4 regions of the Vibrio owensii genome follow, and region 4 is predicted to be linked to each of the others. Evidence: predicted binding sites of a transcription regulator. Region 4 holds the regulator's gene; each other region holds the start of a gene.
The links. Region 4 encodes PurR, which represses purine synthesis genes. Its sites were predicted from a motif close to TNANGNAAACGTTTNCNTNA; they were not measured.

Region 1 (5,897 bases), 180 kb from region 4:
CAACCACATTTGGAAAACATTTCCCAAACTGTAATCCATTTCTTACTTTTTTAATATCAGTATCAATTGTGAAGCGCAAAAGTGTGAGATAGATCTATGAGCTTTATAGAAAATATCACATCAATAAATGGAGTTGTTGGAAAAGTATTCGCTGCGCTTTCAGAACAACGTTCAGTTTGAAATCACCACTCTGCAATGCAAAGACGGCTTTTCACACCACGAATCTGCAATCCCATCGCCTCAAATACATGCTCAAAGTCTTGGCAGGAAGCAGGAATATTCGGTAAAGACAACGACGCTTCTGTAAAGAATGATTGGCTGAGTGTTTCTGACTCTCCCCACGCCAATTCCCACCAATCCAAAATACGTTGTTTTGATGCATTTAATCGATAAACCGCAGGCAGTCGATCGCGCTTATTTGAGTTTTCGGTTTTAGATGTTGGCAGCAGATTCCATTTATCGTTGTTCGGCCAGTAGGCGAACGGCAAGCAATGGTCAACATGGTACTCGTTGCGAAGCTTGCTCCCACTCCAAACACTGATGATCTCTGAGTGATTCGAACGCAACTGCTCTACCCGCTTGCGTACCGCGCGAGTGTCGTGGTCTTTATCAATCCAAACTAAACAATCGTGGTATGTCTGTAGCGCGATGCCTCGTTCTTGGTTTGAGCTAAACCGCTGCATTTCAAGAATCCATTGGTTTACCACCAGAGGTTCAATCCAAGAGTGATAAAGCCTAAAGCAGTCCCACAAACTCTCATCCAGAATAAATTGGCCATAGCTTTCAAGGAATGCTCCATCAACAACAATAGTGCCTTTATGCTTTTTCGATGAACGTACCATTTCAAAATATGGATTCGATTTGTCACCTTGGTATGTGTAGGTAACTGGGCCATCTTTGATGGTTTTCAAACTGTCTTTAATCGCTTTATCTAAAGCAACCGCATCATCACCAATAAACATGGTACCAATCGCTAAATCATCAGGGCTTAAATGAGAAAGTTTGTCCCAGCCATCAGGCTTAATGAAGCCGAGCCCTTTTGATACATTAGAGTTCTGCTGGATGTTTTCTTTATCGATAAGGCGTTTGAACTGACGAATCCAATACAGGCCAACTAAACCAAGAGGGATCGCGACTTTGCCGTCTGTACGATCAATAACGGCTCCAGAATGTGCATCTGCAATTCGCAATAAGGTTCGTAGCAATGCAAGTTTGTAAGTCGCCGATTTAGAGTCGTTTACGATGATATGACGAACCTTATTGAGATCACCGGAGCCATCATCGGGAAGTGACATGACAACCGTCTGCCAATGAACGTCATCACGCTTGAGTTGGTCGTCACTGTCGGAGACATGCCTAACCATAAGCGCACTATTTTTTGCCAGCTGTTCTAACTCTTGAACAGAGACAGGATAAGCTTTGCGTCCATCGGTGAACTCACCATGGCGAAGGCTTATAACCAATCGACCATTTGGTGCCAGCAGATTAGAGAGCTTGCGGAAGGCACGCTCACGATGAGACGTCGCAAGGTGCATCCATACCGCACTCACTAAAATAAGATCAAAGCGAAGCCCTAAGTTGGTGGTTTTCTCAAGCGCAGGCAAGGCATCGTCAAGCCAAGTAACCGAATCACCTGTCTTAACTTTCCCAAGCTCTAGTAGAGATGCAGCAGGCTCAAGAGCAATCACCTCACAGCCTTGTTCCATCATCCATTTTGCATCTCGCCCAGACCCTGCTCCCACATCCAATACGCGATCGCCAGCATGAGGCCAAAAAGCCTGCCAGCCCGCGTGAACGTCCTCAAACGTCGTCGAGTTATATTGCTCCGCTAATGAGGTCGCATTTTGGTTATAGAAATTGGAGGTAGAAGACATAAAGATAAGGCTGCAATTGAACTGAACACATAGTAAGTGCTATTGATTGCAAAGACTAGAAGGTAGTGCAAAAGTTGTAGGAAACGTTACCTTAGAAGTACTGTCACCTAAAACGACAAAACCCCGATAACTCGAGGAGCTATCGGGGCTTTTAAATAAATGGCACGCCCTATAGGATTCGAACCTATGACCACATCCTTAGAAGGGACGTGCTCTATCCAGCTGAGCTAAGGGCGCGCTACAGGGACAGGATTATACGAGTTCAAGCGCTTAAATCAACGGGTTTTCATAACATTCTGATCTGAATGCCTAAAAAAAGGGCACCAAAACGATAAATGTTTAAAAACACCACAATGGCAAACGTTTGCGTATGGATGTTAAATAGGTTTTCTGCGACAATGCGCCGCAAATAATTTGCCTTCTCAATTAAAAAAGGAAAGTCATGACTGCTCAAAATATAGATGGAACTCTCATTTCCCAAACTGTTCGATCCGAAGTTGCAGCGCGTGTAAAAGCTCGCATTAAGGTTGGCCTTCGTGCTCCTGGTCTTGCAGTTGTTCTAGTTGGTGAAGATCCAGCTTCTCAAGTTTACGTTGGCAGTAAGCGCCGCGCGTGTGAAGAAGTTGGCTTTGTCTCTAAGTCTTTTGACCTTCCTGTGACAACGTCGGAAGGAGAGTTATTGGCACTTATCGATGAGTTAAACAACGACGCAGAAATCGACGGTATTCTTGTTCAGTTGCCACTTCCTGCTGGCATTGATGCGACGCACGTTCTTGAGCGTATTCACCCAGAGAAAGACGTAGATGGCTTCCACCCTTACAACGTTGGTCGTCTAGCGCAGCGTATTCCTAAGCTTCGTTCTTGTACACCAAAAGGCATCATTACGCTTCTTGACCGTTACAACATCGAGCTACGCGGTAAGCATGCAGTTGTGGTTGGTGCATCAAACATTGTTGGTCGCCCAATGACACTTGAACTGCTTCTGGCTGGATGTACAACAACAACTTGCCACCGCTTTACTAAAGATCTAGAAGGTCACGTTCGCCAAGCAGACCTTGTTGTGGTTGCGGTTGGTAAGCCGAACTTCATTCCTGGTGAGTGGATTAAGAAAGGCGCTGTTGTAGTCGATGTGGGTATCAACCGTCTTGAATCTGGCAAGCTAGTGGGTGACGTGGAATACGATAAAGCACGTGAGAATGCGAGCTTCATTACTCCTGTTCCGGGTGGTGTTGGCCCAATGACAGTAGCAAGCCTAATTGAGAACACAATGCTGGCTTGCGAGCAGTTCCACACGAAGAAGTAGGTTCGAGATACGAAGAAATGAAAAGGGTTGACCATAAACGTCAACCCTTTTGCTTTTTGAGGGAGTAAGAGGAAGTGCTTGAGCCAAAGATCCCTCCTCTACTCTCTCGAAGCGAAGCGTTCCCGATTCCAGAAGCGCAGCGCTCTAATAGGTTACAAACTCAAAATCACGCCAGCGATTGATGCGCTCATCAGGTTCGCCATTACACCTGCTGCAATTGCACGGAAACCGTATTTAGAGATGAATGAACGCTTCTCTGGTACTAGTGAACCTAGGCCGCCAATCAGCATTGCCATGGTTGAGATGTTTGCGAAACCACACAGTGCGAAGGTTACGATAGCTTGTGAGTGTGCGCTTAGCTGAGACTTCACTTCCATCAGTTGAATGAAGGCTACGAACTCGTTTACCACAATCTTGTTACCGATCAGAGAACCAGCTACGATAGCTTCATTCCAAGGAATACCTAGCAACCATGCGATTGGTGCGAATAGGTAGCCAAGTACTAGCTCGAAGCTCAGTTCCATACCGAACAAACCGCCGAACCAGCCTAAAATGCCGTTTAGCATCGCGATAACACTTACGAACGCCAATAGGGTTGCACCTACCGCAACTGCGATACGTAGACCAGACATTGCGCCGTCTGCCATTGCTTCAACCACGTTGGTTGCGCGTGGCATTTCTACTTGGTCTAGGTCGATATCTGGTGTTGTGGTGTCTGTCTCTGGCATCATGATTTTTGCCATCAGAAGACCCGCAGGCGCAGACATGAATGCCGCCGCGATTAGGAAGTTAAGATCCACACCCAGTGATGCGTAACCCACTAGCGTGCCACCAGCAACCGATGCCAAACCACCTGTCATTACTGCGAAGAACTGAGAATCGCTCATGTGTTTTAGGTATGGCTTTACTACTAGCGGCGCTTCAATCATACCAACGAAGATGTTTGCTGTTGCGGATAGCGATTCTGCACGACCTGTACCTAGCAAACGCTGTAGACCACCACCGATTAGGTTGATCACTTTTGGCATTAGGCCGATGTGGTACAAACCAGAAATCAACGCCGAGAAGAAGATGATGATACCAAGTACGTTGATCGCGAAGGTAAAGCCACCTGTTGCTAGGTTGCCGAATAGGAACGCGATGCCCTCTTGACCGTAGTTGATTAGGTTAGAAACCGCGCCAGTTACTGCGTTAAGTGCTTCTTTACCCGCTGGTACATACAGTACCAATAGCGCGAAGATTACTTGCAGAGCAAAAGCCAAAGACACCGTTCGTAGACGAATGTTCTTACGGTTAGTCGAAAGCAGCCATGCTACGAAAAGGATGGCTACGATACCAAGAATTGAGTTCATAAAATGAATCCGACAAAAGGGGGAACAGGAAAGGCGTCGGATTGTATAGAGCGTAAAAAATGCTGCAAGTTGGGGATGTTAACAGGCTGAGAATCTCGCCTGCTCACCATTTAACCAGCAAAATAACTCGTTGAATTAAATAAAGATAAACGTTTGCCTAAAGTTATTATTTCCAAATGGAAAAGATGTTTCTGGATTTGGAAAAATTTTGTGACTCAAATCACCTTATGTATTCCCTACTTCGGAATCGAAATATACGGCGCTAATCGCTGATCCCAATGGCAAGGCGATCCGATCTTCTGTTTGGTGAATTCGATCACCGCAGAGATCTTTTTCGGCATATGTTGGCGGCTTGGGTACACCGCATAAAACGGCATGGATTGGCTGGCTTTCCAATCAGGTAGAAGCTGGATAAGTTTACCTGAGCGGAATTCATCCCCCAGCAAATAAGTGGCTAAGTAAGCAATCCCCCACCCTGCGATTGCGGCATCACGCACCGCTTCTGCTAAATCGACCGAGTAGTTGCCAGAGACTTTCACGTTGAGCTCTTGCTCACGATTGGTGAACGCCCAACTGGTGTAGTCACGCTCCCAACTGCGGTAAATAAGGCAGTTGTGCTGCGACAAGTCATTCGGTTCGGTTGGCGTATCATGCTTAAGTAGGTAATCCGGCGATGCAGCAACCACAAATTGGCAATCTGCTAAGCGCTGAGCAATGTAGCCTTCTGGTAGGTGTTCATTGTTGGTGATCCACAAATCCAAACCTTCTTCGAGCATATCGACTTTGTAATCGAACAAGTGCACTTCGACTTGCAGTTGCGGGTATTTCTCACGAAGTTCTTGAATGGCAGGAATGATGTGCAGCGTGCCAAAAGATTGCGACAAACCAAGACGAACCAAGCCGGCGACTTCATCGCGTTGGCTTTCCATCTCTAACGTTGCGCTGCTAACGGCTTGCACCACTTGCTCACAATGGTGATAGAAGGTTTGCCCCGCTTCCGTTGGCGTGAAACTGCGCGTGGTGCGTTGCACAAGCTTGATGCCTAGTGAGGCTTCCAACTGGCTGAGCTGTTTACTGACATGAGAAACGGACACGCCTAGGCTCTTTGCCGCGGCGGTAAAGTTCTTATGTTTGATCAACGCTGAGAAGATCACCATTTGTGCAGCACGTTCAGATAACACGCAAACCTCGTTTCAAATAGAGAAAACAAAGGGCTCCGAAGAGCCCCTTTTTATTCGTTTATACATTCAATCTAGAATGTGATGCGGTCAGCTAAGTGACTTACCGCCAGTGCGAAGTAGTAAGAACGGTTCCACTTCATCAACACATTGTAGTTGTTGTACACCAAGTAAGTACGGCCGTTCTCAT
Region 2 (5,897 bases), 420 kb from region 4:
GCTACTATTGAGATGGCGAAGAAAGTCAAAGCCGCGCAACCAAAGCTGTTTGATTACTTTTACTCGATGCGTAACAAGCGTAAACTGAACGAGTTAGTCGATATTGTAAACATGACGCCATTGATGCACGTATCAGGCATGTTGGGACGTGAGTGCCAATACACAAGCTGGATTGTTCCTGTGGCTTGGCATCCAACCAACAATAACGCCGTCATCACAATTGATTTAGCCAAAGATCCTCAGCCTATTCTTGAGCTTTCAGCAGAAGAGTTGAAAGAGCGTTTGTACACCAAGCGTGAAGAACTGGGTGACTTATTGCCTGTACCCGTAAAGCTCGTACATCTGAACAAGTGCCCTATCCTTGCTCCAGCTAAAACGTTAACGGCAGAGAACGCAGAAGTAATTGGAATCGACCGTCAGAAATGTTTGAGTAATCTAGCACTGCTGCGTCAACACCCAGAAATCCGTGAGAAGCTAATTAGTCTATTCTCTATTGAGCGTGAGTTCGAAAAGAGCGATGATGTGGATACGCAACTGTACGATGGCTTCTTTTCACCAGCAGATCGCGCAGCGATGGACATCATTCGTGAAACAGATCCAAATAACCTTGCTGCGCTGGATATTGAGTTTGATGACAAACGCATCAAGCCATTGCTGTTCCGTTACCGTGCCCGTCACTACGCCGGCACACTGGATGAACAAGAACAAAGACGTTGGGCACAACACTGTCGTGAAGTTTTCGAAAGCCAAATTGAAGAGTACATGCTGAATTTAGAAAACTTAGTTCACGAACATGAAAGTGACGAAAAGAAGATAGCGATACTAAAATCCGTCTATCGTTATGTAGAGAGCTTAGCCTCCTAATTTCTTACCTTGTTCAAGCGCACCTTCGGGTGTGCTTGTTGTTTTATATGCTGTCAAAATGATTAAAGATCGATTACTACAGCTGGTCCATTTGCTCATTTCCCTCGCACTCATCATGGGAGCACTTGGCATCGGCAATACTATTCAAAAATTCACTGGCGTTTCTGTTCCTGGAAGTGTCATCGGCATGCTAGTGCTGTTTTTCTCTATGACCCTTGGCTTCGTCAAAGTCGAATGGGTTAAGCCTGGCGCGACGCTTTTCATTCGATACATGATCTTATTGTTCGTCCCAATCAGTGTTGGTTTGATGCAGCACTTTGATATGTTGTTGGCGAATGCGCTGCCAATCATTGCGAGTGCAGTAGGCGGCTCACTGATCGTATTGGTCAGCTTAGCGTGGTTCTTAGATTACTTGCTGAAGGAGAAACACTAATATGTGGTTACTTGTCACTATTGTGGTTTTCCTTGCCGCTCGTCAAATCGCAATTAAGGTTAACAACCCAATCGCAAACCCGCTTTTAATCAGCATCGCAGTATTGATCCCTCTACTCACCTTTTTGAAAGTGCCGTTTGAAACCTACTACGCCGACAACGAGTATATTAGCTTCTTGCTTCAGCCCGCTGTTGTTGCGCTAGCGTATCCGCTCTATGAGCAGCTACCTCAAATCAAAGCCAACTGGCGCATTATCGCACTGGCTTGCTCTTTGGGCAGCGTGATGTCGATGCTAACAGCGACACTGATCGCCGTTGCATTCAAAGCAGACATCAGCCTCATTGCAAGCTTAGTGGGCAAATCGGTAACCACCCCTATCGCGATGGAAATCTCTAGCCACTTAGGTGGTGAAGCTGCCGTTGCGGCTATTTTAGTGCTTATCGTGGGTTTATTCGGGGCGATTTTGGCTTACCCAATCTTCAACCTTATCGGCATTAAACACCCTATCGCTCGTGGCCTGACAATGGGTACTGTCTCTCACGCACTTGGGACAGCAACATGTGCTGAAAAACAGCCTGGTGATGCGGCTTTCTCATCTCTAGCTTTGGTGCTGTGTGGCATCATCACTTCTATTCTTGCGCCAAGCTTCTTTGCTTTGGCTGTTTGGTTATACCAATAAAGACCTCAATGACCTGCTCTACTTTGCTTCCCGATAAAGTGAGCAGGTCATAATCTCATCCAGAAAATTCGCAGTATGAATATACGTTGATATAGTTATTAGTGGGACAGAGATAACGTTAAATCGTCGTGAAATCGAATACATGTGTGAGCTCACTCTAATTATGTAACGTAAATTATCATTACACACATTAACGTGATCTAAAGCACAGAACATTTCCATCTTTCACATAGAATAACTGTCCATGCAATAACAAGGATTCAACATGAAAAGTCGCATTGAACAGGCGCTAGCAAGCGCTCCTGAAGCACTTTCAACACATCTTGCTCCTATCGTTCTCGCTGACGATTTTGATGCCACTATTTCTGAGCAACAGTTTGATGAGCTGCTGAACGCTACCAACCTTTCAGACAAAGAGCTTCGTGTTGCTCTACTTCCTTTTGCCGCAGCGTTTTCTTACGCTCCAATTTCTGAATTCTATGTCGGTGCGATTGTTCGCGGTCTATCTGGTCGCCTTTACTTTGGTGCGAACATGGAGTTTTTCGGCGTTCAACTGGGTCAAACCGTTCATGCTGAGCAGTGTGCGATCAGCCACGCTTGGATGAAAGGCGAACATGGTGTGAAAGACATCACCATCAACTACAGCCCTTGTGGTCACTGTCGTCAGTTCATGAATGAACTCACTACTGCAAAAGAACTCAAGATCCAATTGCCAGAACGCGAAGAAAAGTCACTACACCACTACCTTCCAGAAGCTTTTGGTCCTGCAGACTTAGGCATCGAATCTGGTCTAATGGCAGATGTAAAACACGAGTTTGTGTGTGATGAAGATGACGCTCTGATCCAAAAAGCGGTCAGCGCAATGAACATCAGCCACGCGCCTTACACTAACAACTTGAGCGGTATTGCTCTAGAGATGAACAGTGGTCGCGTATTCCAAGGCGCTTACGCAGAAAACGCGGCGTTCAACCCTAGCCTTCCACCGCTTCAGGTTGCACTGATTCAAATCCTGATGGCTGGTGAGCAGTTTGAAGACATCAAAGCTGCTGCTCTGGTTGAGAACTCGCAAGGCAAGATCAGCCACCTAGCCGATACTCAATCAACGCTAGAAGCGCTAAACCCTGATATTCCAGTGAGTTTTGTGAACGTTTAATTTATCCAAACGCTAAGCGAGAAGCTCTACCCAGTGTAGGGCTTTTTTATTATCAAAAAACCTTGCGCAAACGTTTGCTTCGTGCGTAAAAATCAGTATGATCCCCTGCAAATTCGGTTTCATCACTTTATTTTGTAAGGGAACACTATGTTCGGTACTGCTACTAGCACTCATGCTACCCGTGTATTACTTTTGGGCTCTGGCGAGCTTGGTAAAGAAGTGGCAATTGAATGCCAACGTCTTGGTTTGGAAGTGATCGCGTGCGACCGTTATGCCGATGCTCCGGCGATGCAAGTTGCGCATCGTAGCTACGTCATCGACATGCTTGATGGACAGGCACTGGAAGAGATCATCAATAAAGAGCAACCTGCTTACGTGGTTCCTGAAATTGAAGCTATCGCGACCGATAAATTGGTCGAGTTAGAAGAGAAAGGCTTGAACGTTGTTCCTACAGCGAAAGCAACTAAGCTGACAATGAACCGTGAAGGCATTCGCCGCCTTGCAGCTGAAGAGTTGGCCCTAAACACTTCCCCTTATCAATTTGCTGACAGCTTTGAGGACTTTAAAGCAGCAGTAGAACACGTTGGTATCCCGTGTGTTGTTAAGCCAGTGATGAGCTCTTCTGGTAAAGGCCAGAGCGTTATCAAATCAGAAGAAGATGTTCAAACGGCTTGGGATTACGCACAAGAAGGTGGTCGTACAGGTGCAGGGCGTGTGATTGTTGAAGGCTTTATTGACTTTGATTACGAAATCACATTGCTAACCGTGCGCGCAGCTGATGGAGTGCACTTTTGTGCTCCGATCGGACATCGTCAAGAAGATGGTGATTACCGTGAATCATGGCAGCCACAAGCAATGTCAGACAACGCCATCAAAGCGGCTGAATATACAGCAGAGAAAGTTGTTAATGCACTGGGTGGCTACGGCATCTTTGGTGTCGAGCTGTTTGTTAAAGGCGATAAGGTCATTTTCAATGAAGTATCCCCTCGCCCACACGATACCGGCATGGTAACCATGATCTCTCAAGAAATGTCTGAGTTCGCACTGCATGTTCGAGCGTTCACCGGAATGCCGATCAACAACATAGTTCAGTATGGACCATCAGCATCAGCGGTTATTTTAGGCCAAGGTACATCAACTGATATCCGCTTTGACAATGTTGCCAAGGCATTGGCTCAGCCACAAACTCAAGTACGTTTTTTTGGCAAACCTGAGATAGACGGCCGTCGTCGCTTAGGCGTTGTTTTAACGCGTCGTAAGACTATTGAAGACTCGATTGAAGATGCAGTAAATAACGCATCTAAAGTGCAGATCGTTTACTGATTTCATTAATCAGCTAAAGATAGACAAAAGCGCAGCTCAATTGGCTGCGCTTTTTCTTTCTGTGGGTTCGAAAAGTCCTTTATTCGCTCTCTATTAAGTAGACTTCTTCAGAGAAGCGGCTTAGACCTTTCTTCACAATTTTAGGATGGTTTTCGTCGGCTTGCTCGACATTCAAACAAGTCACCTTATAACCCGCAAACAGCTGTTCAATCTCTTCGACTGGCACGCTAAATGGAGGGCCTGACATCTCATCCTGTGGGTAGTTAAGAGTCACAAGTAAAATACGTCCACCAGGGTTCAACAGTTGCTTGAGACGAGTTACGTACTCTTCTCGCATTTCTTGCGGCAAAGCCACAAGCGCAGCACGGTCGTAAATGATATCGGCTTTAGAAACAGGCGCAGTAAAGAAGTCGCCAGTGTAAATCGACAACTCATCGAACTGATACAACTCATGCATGCCGTTTAGTGATGTGACAGTCGGCGTGTAGAAGTGTTCAGCAAAAAACGCACGCACGGCGATAAGGCTGAGTTCGACACCCTGCACGTCATCATGCTTCGTCGCAAGCCATACCAAATCTTCTGACTTTCCGCACAGAGGAACTAACACGGTGTCTTCACGTTTAGGATTGGTATGCTGCCAGAATGCAGGTAACAGTGGATTCACATCATCTAGGTGGAAACCAATTTGGTTACTCGCCCATTTACTGTGCCAAAATTCTTGATCTCTCATTTTACTTCTACTTGTCGGCTGATTGTGGATTCGAGCTTTGCGCTTCGCTTTTGTGGGGTAAGACTAATGATTTTTTCAAATTTGTCTATGCCGTTCATCTTTGGTTAATACTGCAATGGTAGTATGGCTATCGTTCAAGAATGAACCCTTCCTTTATCTGGTTGTCAGAATAAAGGAAAGCAAAATGGTGATCTAGAACACGATTCCACCATAAGGCTAAAAAACGGCCTTGGAATCTATCGTAGAGCCCCCATTAACTAGGTAGTACCTGATTTGCGAATCTTAGTGACCTTTTCGTTACCCATTTTCTAAGTGCAAGCAAGTTAAGGAGAGTGAATGAGCTTATTTTTACGTACTACAGCATTGATGCTTTTAGTACTAAGCCGTGCGCCGGCGTTCGCCGCACTTCCAAATGTCCCGAGTAACGAGCAACAAAACCGTTCTGCTAGCCAAAACGAAGTTTGCTCAAAATTGTTTAAGCATAGCCTTAGTGGTTTGTATGGCATTCAGTCAATCGACTCCAAACCAACTCAACCTTATTCAGATTTCGACGTACTTTACAGCAAAGCTCACCAAGCACAGTTCGAGTTAGAAACCATCTGTAAAAGTACTGCCCTTCTTACTGACGCCCAACCTTACTTCGCAGGCGTTAAATCTCAACATCGTGCCGAAGAAAAAATTGCTCACGAATTGGATGGTCAAGTAGAGCGAATTA
Region 3 (5,897 bases), 1.8 Mb from region 4:
GATGTGTGCGCCAATTACGTGGCCAATCGGCTGTGGTAAAGAGTTTAAAGGCGTTTACCATATTCACCGTGACGAAACGATTCTGTACGAATCTGGCCACGGTCACGAGATCCAAGAAGTTCGCATCATCAAAGGTCTAGACAACCCAGAGCTTGATGAGAAAGTAGGTGAGAGCCTAGCAGCCAGCGTTCGTGAAGAGCTTGAACTTGTGATGGGTGCTTGCCCTGAATTTGATCATGACGCTTTCCTTACTGGTGAACTAACGCCAGTTTACTTCGGTACTGCATTGGGTAACTTTGGTGTTGACCACATGCTAGACGGTCTGACTGAGTGGGCGCCAGCGCCGAAAACTCGTCAAGCGGTTGAGCGTGATGTTGAAGCGACAGAAGACAAATTCTCTGGCTTCGTATTTAAGATCCAAGCAAACATGGATCCAAAACACCGTGACCGTATCGCATTCATGCGTATCGTATCGGGTACTTACACACAAGGCATGAAGATGAACCACGTTCGTCTTGGCAAGCAAGTAAGTATCTCAGATGCGGTTACCTTTATGGCGGGTGACCGTTCTCGTGCAGAACACGCTTACGCGGGTGACATCATTGGTCTACACAACCACGGTACTATCCAAATTGGTGATACGTTCACTCAAGGTGAAGCGCTGAAGTTCTCGGGTATTCCAAACTTTGCGCCAGAACTGTTCCGTCGTATCCGCCTAAAAGATCCCTTGAAACAGAAGCAGCTACTGAAAGGTCTGGTTCAGCTTTCTGAAGAAGGTGCGGTACAGGTATTCCGTCCACTGCAAAACAACGACCTGATCGTTGGTGCGGTTGGTGTGCTTCAGTTTGACGTGGTTGTGGCTCGCTTGAAGTCAGAATACAACGTTGAAGCGATTTACGAAGGCGTTAACGTAGCAACTGCGCGTTGGGTTGAGTGTGGCGATGCGAAGAAACTGGATGAGTTCCAACGTAAGAACCAAACTAACCTAGCACTGGATGGTGGTGATAACCTAACGTACATCGCGCCAACTATGGTTAACCTAAACCTAGCGCAAGAGCGTTTCCCAGATATCGATTTCCGTGCGACTCGTGAGCACTAATTGAATCTAACTCGCTTTACATCGCGTACTAGATCACAAGCCGCCGTTAGCTATACACTTAGCTAACGGCGGTTTTTTTTATTGGCGCAATGCGAATTCTATTGGCTAAAAAGGGTGTGTGATGAACTGGTTTAAGAAAGGACTCAAGCGTTACGACGATTGGTGTAAAGAGATGGGGCTGACGCCTGATCAAAAGCGCAGTTGTGTGCCGTATAAACAAGACCCTGTTCATGAAGACGAGCCTGCTAAAAAAGCAGAGCAAGAGAAACCAAACAATGAAGCTGTTTGATACCCACTGCCATTTCGACTTTGATGTGTTTCAAGAGGATTTTGCTCTCCAAGTTGACCTCGCTCGTGAGCAAGGAGTCGAGCGTATCTTGATTCCTTCTGTCGGGCCGAGTAATTGGGCTCGTATTCAAGCGCTGGCCAATCAATACTCTCACCTTTATTACGCGCTAGGCTTTCACCCCTATTTTCTACAACCGGAGCTTGAGCAGTTTGCCCTAGAACTGGAATCGTTACTTTCCTCGTCCAACCGACAATGCGTTGCGATAGGGGAGTGCGGTTTGGACTTCGCAATAGATGTGCCTGTCGAGCTTCAAGAGCAGGCACTTGAATTGCAATTCGAACTGGCAAGACGGTTCGATCTGCCCGTTATTTTACACAGCCGAAAAGCACATAATCGTCTCATCCAACTGGTCAAAGCTGCCAAGCTTCCTAAAGGTGGCGTATTGCACGCGTTCTCTGGCAGTTATCAGCAAGCAATGGAATGGATTCGATTAGGTTTTCTTATCGGAGTCGGGGGCACAATTACTTACCCACGAGCTAATAAAACTCGCGACGCGATTCAAAGAATATCACTTGAGAATATCGTTTTAGAAACGGACGCTCCGGATATGCCTATAATTGGCTATCAGGGCGAGCCTAATCACCCTTCAAAACTGATTCATGTATTGAATGAGCTGGCTGTGTTGCGCACAGAAAGTAAGCAATCGATTGCCTCTCAGCTATGGGAAAATAGCAATTCGGCCTTCTTTATATGTGAATAAAATCTAAAGATGGTGTTTAAAAGCGAAAACGTTTCCCTTCTTATTGTGAGATAACTCACAAACGGGAGTGAATCAATGATGAATCTTATAAGAAAGTGTGAGGGTGGCATTACTTTAATTGATTCTGCATGAGTATAATTGCCCCCGCTTTATAGCTCCATTTTGTAACACGCCAATAAATAACTTATAAGGAAGTCATAAACTATGAGCCTGTTTATGAGCCTAGTCGGTATGGTAGTGCTTCTTGCTATTGCATTTGCATTCTCATCTAACCGCAAAGCTATCAACTTTAGAACTGTGGGTGGCGCATTTGCTATCCAATTCATCCTTGGTGCATTTGTTCTTTACGTACCTTGGGGCCGTGATCTACTAAACGGTTTCTCTACTGGTGTTTCTAACGTTATCAACTACGGTAACGATGGTTCATCTTTCCTATTCGGTGGTCTTGTTTCTGACAAGATGTTCGAAGTATTCGGCGGCGGCGGCTTCATCTTCGCATTCCGCGTTCTTCCTACACTGATCTTCTTCTCTGCACTGATTTCAGTTCTTTACTACATTGGCGTAATGCAGTGGGTTATCAAGATTCTTGGTGGTGCACTACAAAAAGCGCTTGGCACTTCTCGTGCGGAATCAATGTCTGCAGCAGCTAACATTTTCGTAGGTCAAACTGAAGCACCTCTAGTTGTTCGTCCATTCGTACCAAAAATGACTCAATCTGAGCTATTCGCGGTAATGTGTGGTGGTCTAGCATCTGTAGCTGGTGGTGTACTAGCAGGTTACGCTTCAATGGGTGTTCCTCTAGAGTACCTAGTAGCTGCATCATTCATGGCAGCACCAGGTGGTCTACTATTCGCTAAGATTCTTCACCCAGAGACTGACCAGCCTCACGAAGACATCGAAGAAGCAATGGACGGTGGCGACGACAAGCCAGCTAACGTAATCGACGCAGCAGCGGGCGGTGCGGCTTCTGGTCTACAACTAGCACTAAACGTTGGTGCAATGCTAATCGCGTTCGTAGGTCTTATTGCTCTTATCAACGGTATGCTAGGTGGCATCGGTGGTTGGTTCGGTATGCCTGAACTAACACTAGAACTTATCCTAGGTTACGCGTTCTCTCCACTAGCATTCCTAATCGGTGTTCCATGGGACGAAGCAGTTGTTGCTGGTTCATTCATCGGTCAGAAACTAGTAATCAACGAATTCGTTGCATACTTGAACTTCACACCTTACCTAGGTGAAGGCGCTCAAGTAGTTGCGGCAACTGGTGAAGTAATGTCTGAGAAGACAACAGCTATCATCTCATTCGCACTATGTGGCTTCGCGAACCTTTCTTCTATCGCGATTCTACTTGGTGGTCTAGGTAGCCTTGCACCAAACCGTCGTTCAGATATCGCTCGCATGGGTATTAAAGCAGTTCTTGCTGGTACGTTGTCTAACCTAATGGCAGCGACTATTGCAGGCTTCTGCCTTAGCCTTGCAGCACTTTAATTAGAATCGGTTCTTAATATATAGACGCCGTTTTAAATCATGCCCTGTAGCAAGAGATTGCTGCGGGGCATTTTTCGTTTTTCGGGCCTAAAAAATTAACCGCACGTAGGTCTACGTGAGTAGCTTACGCAGTCGGTGGAATAGGGGCTGGGAAATTTTGAGATACAAACCGTTTGCGCTCTATTTGGTGCTACAGTTTTGCGGTGAAACTCTATAATGTAGTAATCACGAATTCGTGGTTATGATGACCACTTAATCACAGAGTGAATACTACGTACTCGATGGGCAAATGAATTGCCCTGCAATATCAAATCTCACAAGCGTTTTATTGTTTGATGTGATATTAAAGACACCGCAATCATAGATTGTTGTGCCATAGGCCAAACTGGTACTGTGCGGTGACAAGGATAGCAATTGGTATATGATTTTTCGCAGTATATGCCGAGTCTTCAGGGAACCAAGTCCGTTCATTAATAGACTGCTTAGCTAAAATCTCACGCTGTCTCTACTTGTTGATTATAGTTAGAGAAGCGATGTGAAGCTGAGTAGTGAATTTTTTGAATATTGATCGGAGATAGAAATGAGCGATTTAAAAGCAGCAGCGCTACGTGCACTGAAACTTATGGACCTTACTACGCTAAATGATGATGACACTGATGCAAAAGTGATCTCACTATGTCATGACGCGAAATCAGCAGTAGGCAACACAGCTGCAATCTGTATTTACCCTCGCTTTATTCCTATTGCTAAGAAGACACTTCGTGAGCAAGGTACGCCAGAAGTTCGTATCGCAACGGTAACGAACTTCCCACACGGTAACGACGATATCGAAATCGCAGTTGCTGAAACAAAAGCGGCGGTTGCTTACGGTGCAGACGAAGTAGACGTAGTTTTCCCATACCGCGCTCTAATGGCGGGTGATGAGAAAGTTGGCTTCGAACTAGTTAAGCAATGTAAAGAAGCTTGTGGTGACATTCTTCTTAAAGTGATCATCGAAACAGGTGAACTTAAAGAAGAAGCACTAATCAAGAAAGCATCTCAAATCTGTATCGAAGCAGGTGCTGACTTCATTAAAACTTCAACTGGTAAAGTGCCAGTAAACGCAACACCAGAATACGCTCGCATGATGCTTGAAGTTATTCGTGACATGGGTGTTGCAGAAACTGTTGGTTTCAAACCAGCAGGTGGTGTGCGTACTGCTGAAGATGCAGCGGCATACCTAGCAATGGCTGACGAAATCCTAGGTGACAACTGGGTTGATGCTCGTCACTACCGCTTCGGTGCGTCTAGCCTGCTAACAAACCTACTAAATACATTAGAAGTATCGGACGAAGTCGCTGATCCAACAGCGTACTAATTCCAACAATACGTCTGAACGGTAGCACCAGCTTTGGTGCTACCAAACCTCTTCTATCCTACTTATACCATGGCTCAAAATGAGCTTGGGAGGCACTAATGTATTTACCACAAGAAATTATCCGTAAAAAACGTGACAGCGAAGTTCTAACAGCCGACGAAATCAACTTCTTTATTCAAGGCGTAGCAAACAACAGTGTATCTGAAGGTCAGATCGCCGCTTTTGCTATGACAATCTTCTTCAATGAAATGACGATGCCAGAACGTATCGCACTAACCTGTGCAATGCGTGATTCAGGTATGGTTATCGATTGGAGCCACATGAACTTTGGTGGTCCAATTGTCGATAAACACTCTACTGGTGGTGTGGGTGACGTGACTTCTCTAATGCTTGGCCCAATGGTGGCAGCATGTGGTGGTTTCGTACCTATGATCTCTGGTCGTGGTCTTGGCCACACGGGCGGTACGCTGGATAAGCTTGAGTCTATTCCGGGCTACAACATCACGCCGACAAACGACGTATTTGGTCAAGTAACCAAAGATGCAGGTGTAGCAATCATCGGTCAAACTGGTGACCTAGCGCCAGCGGATAAACGCGTTTACGCGACTCGCGATATCACAGCGACAGTAGATAACATTTCACTGATCACGGCGTCGATTTTATCGAAGAAGCTTGCTGCAGGTCTTGAATCTCTAGTAATGGACGTAAAAGTAGGTTCTGGTGCATTCATGCCAACTTACGAAGCGTCTGAAGAGCTAGCAAAATCAATCGTTGCGGTAGCAAACGGTGCTGGCACTAAGACAACCGCTATCCTAACGGATATGAACCAAGTATTGGCATCTTCTGCGGGCAACGCAGTCGAAGTACGCGAAGCGGTTCGTTTCCTAACAGGTGAATACCGTAA
Region 4 (5,897 bases):
AAGCAGAACGATTTCATCCAACAGCATCTTTTGACTTGGCTACCTCAGTTTGCCGCTAAATGTAAGCAGTTCGACGAATTTGGCTTCTATGTTAGCGTTGCGCAACTATTAATTGCATTTTGTAAACTGGACAGCACCTACCTTCTTGGTGAATAATTGCCGCCTATTTTAGGGAGCCTGCTATTTAGGCTCCCTATTTTATTCGTTTAGTTTTAATCTGGCTTAAAGAAACCCAACCAATTTAGCCGTGAAAATGTGACCTCAAGGGCACAAAACAACCGCTGAAAATATTGCCAGCCTGCCCACATCAGTCTAAAATGTGAGCGCAAACGATTAAATATGATTTATATGTAAACCGCTGAAATATAGCGGTTTTTGTGTTTTCTTAACATGATTGCTGACTAATTCCTCACTTATAAAAGAAGGGAATATGAGTCTCAGCAACAAATGTTGCTACAAATCTTTTTATACCGATTCGGAACAACCACTGCCAAATATCTCAGCAATGCCCTTTCTTGCAGTTGCTCGGTTTGTGCAAGACCCTAAGCGTATGGTTGTCTTCACTCACGGTATTCAGTAGCTCGATACAGGACATCATTTATGGCCACTATTAAAGACGTTGCTCGCTTAGCCGGCGTTTCTACCACAACGGTTTCGCACGTAATTAACAAAACTCGCTTTGTTGCAGAAGCAACCCAAGAAAAAGTAATGAAAGCGGTTGATGAACTAAATTACGCGCCAAGCGCCGTTGCTCGTAGCTTGAAGTGCAACTCTACTCGTACTATCGGTATGTTAGTTACTCAATCAACCAACCTATTCTTCTCTGAAGTCATCGATGGTGTTGAGAGTTACTGTTACCGTCAAGGTTACACTCTAATTCTTTGTAACACGGGCGGTATCTACGAGAAGCAACGTGACTACATCCGCATGCTAGCTGAGAAACGCGTAGATGGCATCCTAGTAATGTGTTCTGACTTGACGGAAGAGCTAAAAGAGATGCTAGACCGCCATTCTGACATTCCAAAAGTTGTGATGGACTGGGGCCCTGAGAGCTCACAGGCAGATAAGATCATCGATAACTCGGAAGAAGGCGGCTACATCGCGACGAAATACCTGATCGATAACGGTCACACTGACATCGCATGTTTGAGCGGTCATTTTGAAAAAGCGGCGTGCCAAGAGCGTATCGCTGGTTACCGCCGAGCGATGGCGGAAGCAAACCTAACGGTTAACGAAGATTGGGTTCTTGAAGGTAACTTTGAGTGTGATACTGCTGTACTGGCGGCAGATAACATCACTGCAATGGAAAAACGCCCAACGGCTGTCTTCTGCTTTAACGACACAATGGCGCTAGGCTTAATGAGCCGCTTGCAGCAAAACGGTATCAAAGTACCGGATGATGTATCCGTGATCGGTTACGACAACATTGAGCTTGCAGAATACTTTTCTCCACCGCTAACGACTATCCACCAACCAAAACGTCGTGTGGGTAAAAACGCATTTGAGATCCTTTTGGAGCGCATCAAAGACAAAGAACACGAGAAACGTGTGTTCGAGATGCAACCAGAGATCGTTGTTCGCAACACGGTTAAGAAACTAAACTAACCTCATCTGCGAACTCATTTTACAAAGCGCTCTTATGGGCGCTTTTTTAATGCCTAAAAATAACTTTCCCTTAATATTTCAGTTCAAGAATACAACCTTAAACTTCGATAAGTTGCTGTTTTAATTAAGGTGTAGTCCATTTCCTACATCAAGCTTTTGTATGACAAGTAGATGCTCAGCAATATGAAACAAAACACATCAATTTAACGCTATTAACTGAACCAAGATCACACTTTTATATTTGAAACGTGATGTTAATTCAATATACGAAGTATTCTCAAAGAGTCACGCACAGGGCAAACCATTCGAAAGGGTGGGACGCAAAGCCTCCGGCCTGAACCATCTTATTAGATGGAAGGTAGCGGGGTTACCGATGGCAAATATGCATTAAGTGAGTTTACCCTTTAATGACATTGTGTCTGCATGCATTTGCTAATCTCTCGGACCTGATTTTTGGTGGCGTAATATTAATTACACCGAGATAACACATCATGGATAAACCGATACTCAAAGACTCAATGAAGCTGTTTGAGGCACTTGGTAATATCAAGTCGCGCTCAATGTTTGGCGGCTTTGGGCTCTTCGCCGATGAAACGATGTTTGCACTAGTTGTGAACAATCAACTTCATATACGAGCTGACCAACAAACTTCATCTGACTTCGAGACTCAAGGATTAAAACCGTACGTCTACAAGAAACGTGGTTTCCCAGTTGTTACGAAATACTACGCTATTTCTGATGATCTATGGGATTCGACCGATCGCTTGATTGAAGTTGCAAAGCAATCTCTAGAGACTGCTAAGCAAGAGAAAAAACAGCAAGCGAGCACCAAACCTAACCGATTGAAAGACCTTCCTAATCTACGCCTTGCAACTGAACGTATGCTGAAGAAAGCAGGCATTGACTCTGTCGAGCAACTAGAAGAAGAAGGTGCCCTAAACGCTTATAAAGCAATCCAAGATACGCATGCCTCTACGGTAAGCCTTGAATTGTTGTGGGCGCTTGAAGGCGCTATCAACGGAACACATTGGAGCGTCGTACCTCAGTCTCGCCGGGAAGAGTTGATGAGTGCTCTCTCGTAGAGCAATCATTTCAGCATGACATTGAGTAAAAACCGCAGTTTTCACACTGCGGTTTTTTTTTGAAATTTTTTCTTACTCCATTCTGTCTTATTATTTAAGAAGCCAAACGGAGCCATTGATATGAATAAGAAACTGATTTTAGGACTGATCCTACTCGCGACCATCATCTTTTTAGGTGTCAACTTCGGTCAATATTTAACGCTAGAAAACGCAAAAGCACAGCAACAAGCGTTAAACAGTTTCATTGACCAAAACTTCGTGTTTGCCGCCGCTACCTATTTCTTTGCTTATATTGCTATCACCGCCTTTTCTATTCCTGGAGCTGCGGTTGTAACGCTTTTGGGTGCCGCCTTGTTTGGTTTTTGGACGAGTTTACTTTTAGTGTCTTTTGCCAGCACAATCGGTGCAACCATTGCGTTTTTAAGCAGCCGTTACCTGTTGCGTGAATGGGTACAAAGCAAGTTCGGTAATAAGTTAAATGCCATTAACCAAGGTGTAGAAAAAGACGGCGCTTTTTACCTTTTCTCTCTACGTTTAATTCCGGTATTTCCGTTTTTCTTGATCAACTTGCTGATGGGGCTAACACCAATGTCAGTCGCACGATTCTACCTAACCAGCCAAATCGGTATGTTGCCAGGTACTGCCGTCTACCTAAATGCAGGTACACAGCTCGCCACTATCGACAGTCTTTCAGGAATTGTGTCACCAACCGTATTAGCGTCGTTTGCTCTGCTCGGCTTGTTCCCAATCATCGCAAAATGGGTTATGAATAAAGTTCGTCCAGCCCAAGTTCAAAACGGAAATGCTTAATGAAGATATACATCGCTAAAAATCCTGCAGAAGCTCATATCGTCTGTGAGCTTCTCAAAACCGAACAGATAGCTTGTGAAGTAAGAGGTGAGGGAATGTTCGCCTTAAAAGGTGAGTTGCCATTTAGCGATGATACAGACCCGTATGTTTGGCTTTTACATCCGGAGCAGAAACTAAAAGCATCTACCATTGTTGAAGATTATCTCCAACAAGCGGAATTGACTTATCAAGACTGGCAGTGCCCGCAGTGTTCAGAACAAAACGAAGGCCAGTTTGGTGCGTGTTGGCAATGTGGATATCAAATAGGGGAGCCATAACGGCTCCCCTACTCTTTTGAAATCTTCAATAAATGCGTTAAGCCGCTAGACTCTGCTGCTTAATGAACTCGATGGAATGTTGGTTAAAGTCATCGGGCCTTTCTACATTACACACATGGCCACAATCTGGTATTTCTCTCAGTACGCTCAACTTATGCACCGCGACCATTTCTTTCACTGGCTTGATGAACATGTAGTCTCGGTCCCCCATCAAATACAGCGTCGGAATCGGTAGTTCACGATCTTTGAAATATCTCATCAATGGGTTCACATCTGCAGCCAAAGTAAACCAACGCTTAAATTCTTTTTGGCATAGCTTCTTGGCTTCGCGAATAAACAAGTGCCTTGATTCACGCTGGTTCTTCTGCGGCATAACGATATAAGCAAACAACTTGTACAACCACATGTAAGGAAGAATGTGTTTACCAAGGTTCCCCAATTTCACCAGTATCTGTGAGCGAGTATTTAAACGAGTGACTGCGCCACCCAGCACCATTGAGCGAACACGGTCTGAAGCCAGTTCTGCCAAGTTACGCACAATAATAGTACCCAAGGACATACCAACAAAGTGTGCTGATTGGATCTTAAGGTGATCCAACACTTTTAAGATATCCTGAGTTACGGCGGTAAAGGTATAGCGACTAGTAATCAGCTCTTTCAACAGTTGATTGGACTTTCCGTGACCTCGAAGATCGATGAGCAACAAATTGAAATGCTGCTTATACGCTTTGATTTGCTTAAACCAGATCGAAGAACTCCCACCAGCACCATGTACGAAAACAACCCACTCATTACTGGTAGGGTGCAAATAGGTTTTGTGGAAAAGAAGTGGCTGAGTCATGTATCAGTACGAAAAACACTTTTTGTGAAAGGGAATGGATAAATGCTACCACACTCCATAAGGGTAAGATAATAAAGGCACCTCATTCGGTGCCTTTCGTTACACTTTTTAAAGATTTTGCGTCAATTTAACGCAGCTCTATACAGTTGCAAATACTCTTCTGCCGCTTTTCGCCAACAAAAGTCTTTTTGCATAGCATGAAGTTGTACACGTCTCACTTCTGTCACATTTTGTGCGTAAAGCAGAAGTGCTCTCAACATTGTCAGTAATAGACCTTGCGGCGTTGGTTCATAGAAAACGAATCCCGTAGCATCGGCTGGATTCACATCGTAGTCATTCACGCTGTCTTTCAAGCCACCGACTCCACGAACGATTGGCAAAGTACCGTAAGCCATGCTGTAGATTTGGTTCAAACCACAAGGTTCGAATTCAGAAGGCATCAGGAAGAAATCCGATCCCGCCTCAACCAAGTGTGCTAATTCGTTATCGTACGCTTCAACGAAGACAAACTTATCCGCAAATTGCGCCGCTACATCTCGTAACTGCGCCGCGAGAATAGGATCGCCCGTGCCAACCACAACTAGTTGAACATCGTGTTTTAGAAAGTCTGCCAACGCAGGCAATAGATAGTGCACACCTTTTTGCTGTGTTAGGCGGCACACCATACCAAACATGGCGCAATCTGATGCTTCAAGTCCCAGCTTTTCTTGCATTGCTTTTTTACATGCGTTCTTACCACGAACCATACTTTGACGATTGGCTTTATAGTTAAGCGGCAAGTTTGAATCGGTTTCTGGATTCCACGCACTGTAATCACATCCATTAAGGATGCCTACCAAATCATTAGCACGTTGCTGAAACTCCCACGCCATACCGTGGCTTCCAAGCTCAGTTTTCAGCTCTTCGGCATAAGTCGGGCTAACAGCATTGATTTTATCTGCGTTCATTACCCCTGCTTTCAGCATAGTAATGTGCGTTGCACTTACTGCAGCATCTGGCACCTTTCGGCTATGGAATTCTGGCAGACATTGAACATCGTCATAGCTAAACACGCCTTTAAACACCGCATTATGGATTGAAATAACACTGCGAGTGTTAGCAAAGAAAGCGTCGTGGCCGTAACGATGTTTTAGCAGGAAGGGAACTAAGCCTGTGTGCCAGTCATTGGCATGAACAATATCGGGCTGGAAGCCAAGCTTTGGCAGCATGTCTAAGCAAGCCGCACTGAAAAACGCGAAACGC

Region 1: A9237_RS03915 (NupC/NupG family nucleoside CNT transporter) is a predicted target of PurR. The motif match lies at 4,671-4,690, and genes of this name have one in related genera.
Region 2: purT (formate-dependent phosphoribosylglycinamide formyltransferase) is a predicted target of PurR. The motif match lies at 3,192-3,211, and genes of this name have one in related genera.
Region 3: A9237_RS11740 (NupC/NupG family nucleoside CNT transporter) is a predicted target of PurR. The motif match lies at 2,169-2,188, and genes of this name have one in related genera.

Annotation. Positions count from the first base shown of each region.
Region 1 covers NZ_CP019959.1:908,646-914,542, forward strand. Annotated here, with positions in the region: gene A9237_RS03895 (transglycosylase SLT domain-containing protein) at 1-20, opposite strand, end outside; gene A9237_RS03900 (class I SAM-dependent methyltransferase) at 183-1,874, opposite strand; tRNA gene A9237_RS03905 (tRNA-Arg) at 2,035-2,111, opposite strand; gene folD (bifunctional methylenetetrahydrofolate dehydrogenase/methenyltetrahydrofolate cyclohydrolase FolD) at 2,317-3,177, shown strand; gene A9237_RS03915 (NupC/NupG family nucleoside CNT transporter) at 3,330-4,529, opposite strand; gene A9237_RS03920 (LysR family transcriptional regulator) at 4,766-5,710, opposite strand; gene A9237_RS03925 (lytic murein transglycosylase) at 5,782-5,897, opposite strand, start outside.
Region 2 covers NZ_CP019959.1:309,790-315,686, forward strand. Annotated here, with positions in the region: gene sbcB (exodeoxyribonuclease I) at 1-864, shown strand, start outside; gene A9237_RS01360 (CidA/LrgA family protein) at 923-1,297, shown strand; gene A9237_RS01365 (LrgB family protein) at 1,299-1,976, shown strand; gene cdd (cytidine deaminase) at 2,242-3,129, shown strand; gene purT (formate-dependent phosphoribosylglycinamide formyltransferase) at 3,277-4,452, shown strand; gene A9237_RS01380 (thiopurine S-methyltransferase) at 4,532-5,182, opposite strand; gene A9237_RS01385 (RelA/SpoT domain-containing protein) at 5,519-5,897, shown strand, end outside.
Region 3 covers NZ_CP019959.1:2,542,780-2,548,676, forward strand. Annotated here, with positions in the region: gene prfC (peptide chain release factor 3) at 1-1,099, shown strand, start outside; gene A9237_RS27340 (DUF5363 family protein) at 1,221-1,388, shown strand; gene A9237_RS11735 (TatD family hydrolase) at 1,375-2,148, shown strand; gene A9237_RS11740 (NupC/NupG family nucleoside CNT transporter) at 2,353-3,636, shown strand; gene deoC (deoxyribose-phosphate aldolase) at 4,217-4,993, shown strand; gene deoA (thymidine phosphorylase) at 5,092-5,897, shown strand, end outside.
Region 4 covers NZ_CP019959.1:731,266-737,162, forward strand. Annotated here, with positions in the region: gene torD (molecular chaperone TorD) at 1-156, shown strand, start outside; gene purR (HTH-type transcriptional repressor PurR) at 601-1,605, shown strand; cyclic di-GMP riboswitch class I at 1,891-1,980, shown strand; gene A9237_RS03180 (TfoX/Sxy family DNA transformation protein) at 2,097-2,687, shown strand; gene A9237_RS03185 (TVP38/TMEM64 family protein) at 2,808-3,497, shown strand; gene A9237_RS03190 (putative signal transducing protein) at 3,497-3,814, shown strand; gene A9237_RS03195 (alpha/beta fold hydrolase) at 3,852-4,655, opposite strand; gene glgA (glycogen synthase GlgA) at 4,778-5,897, opposite strand, start outside.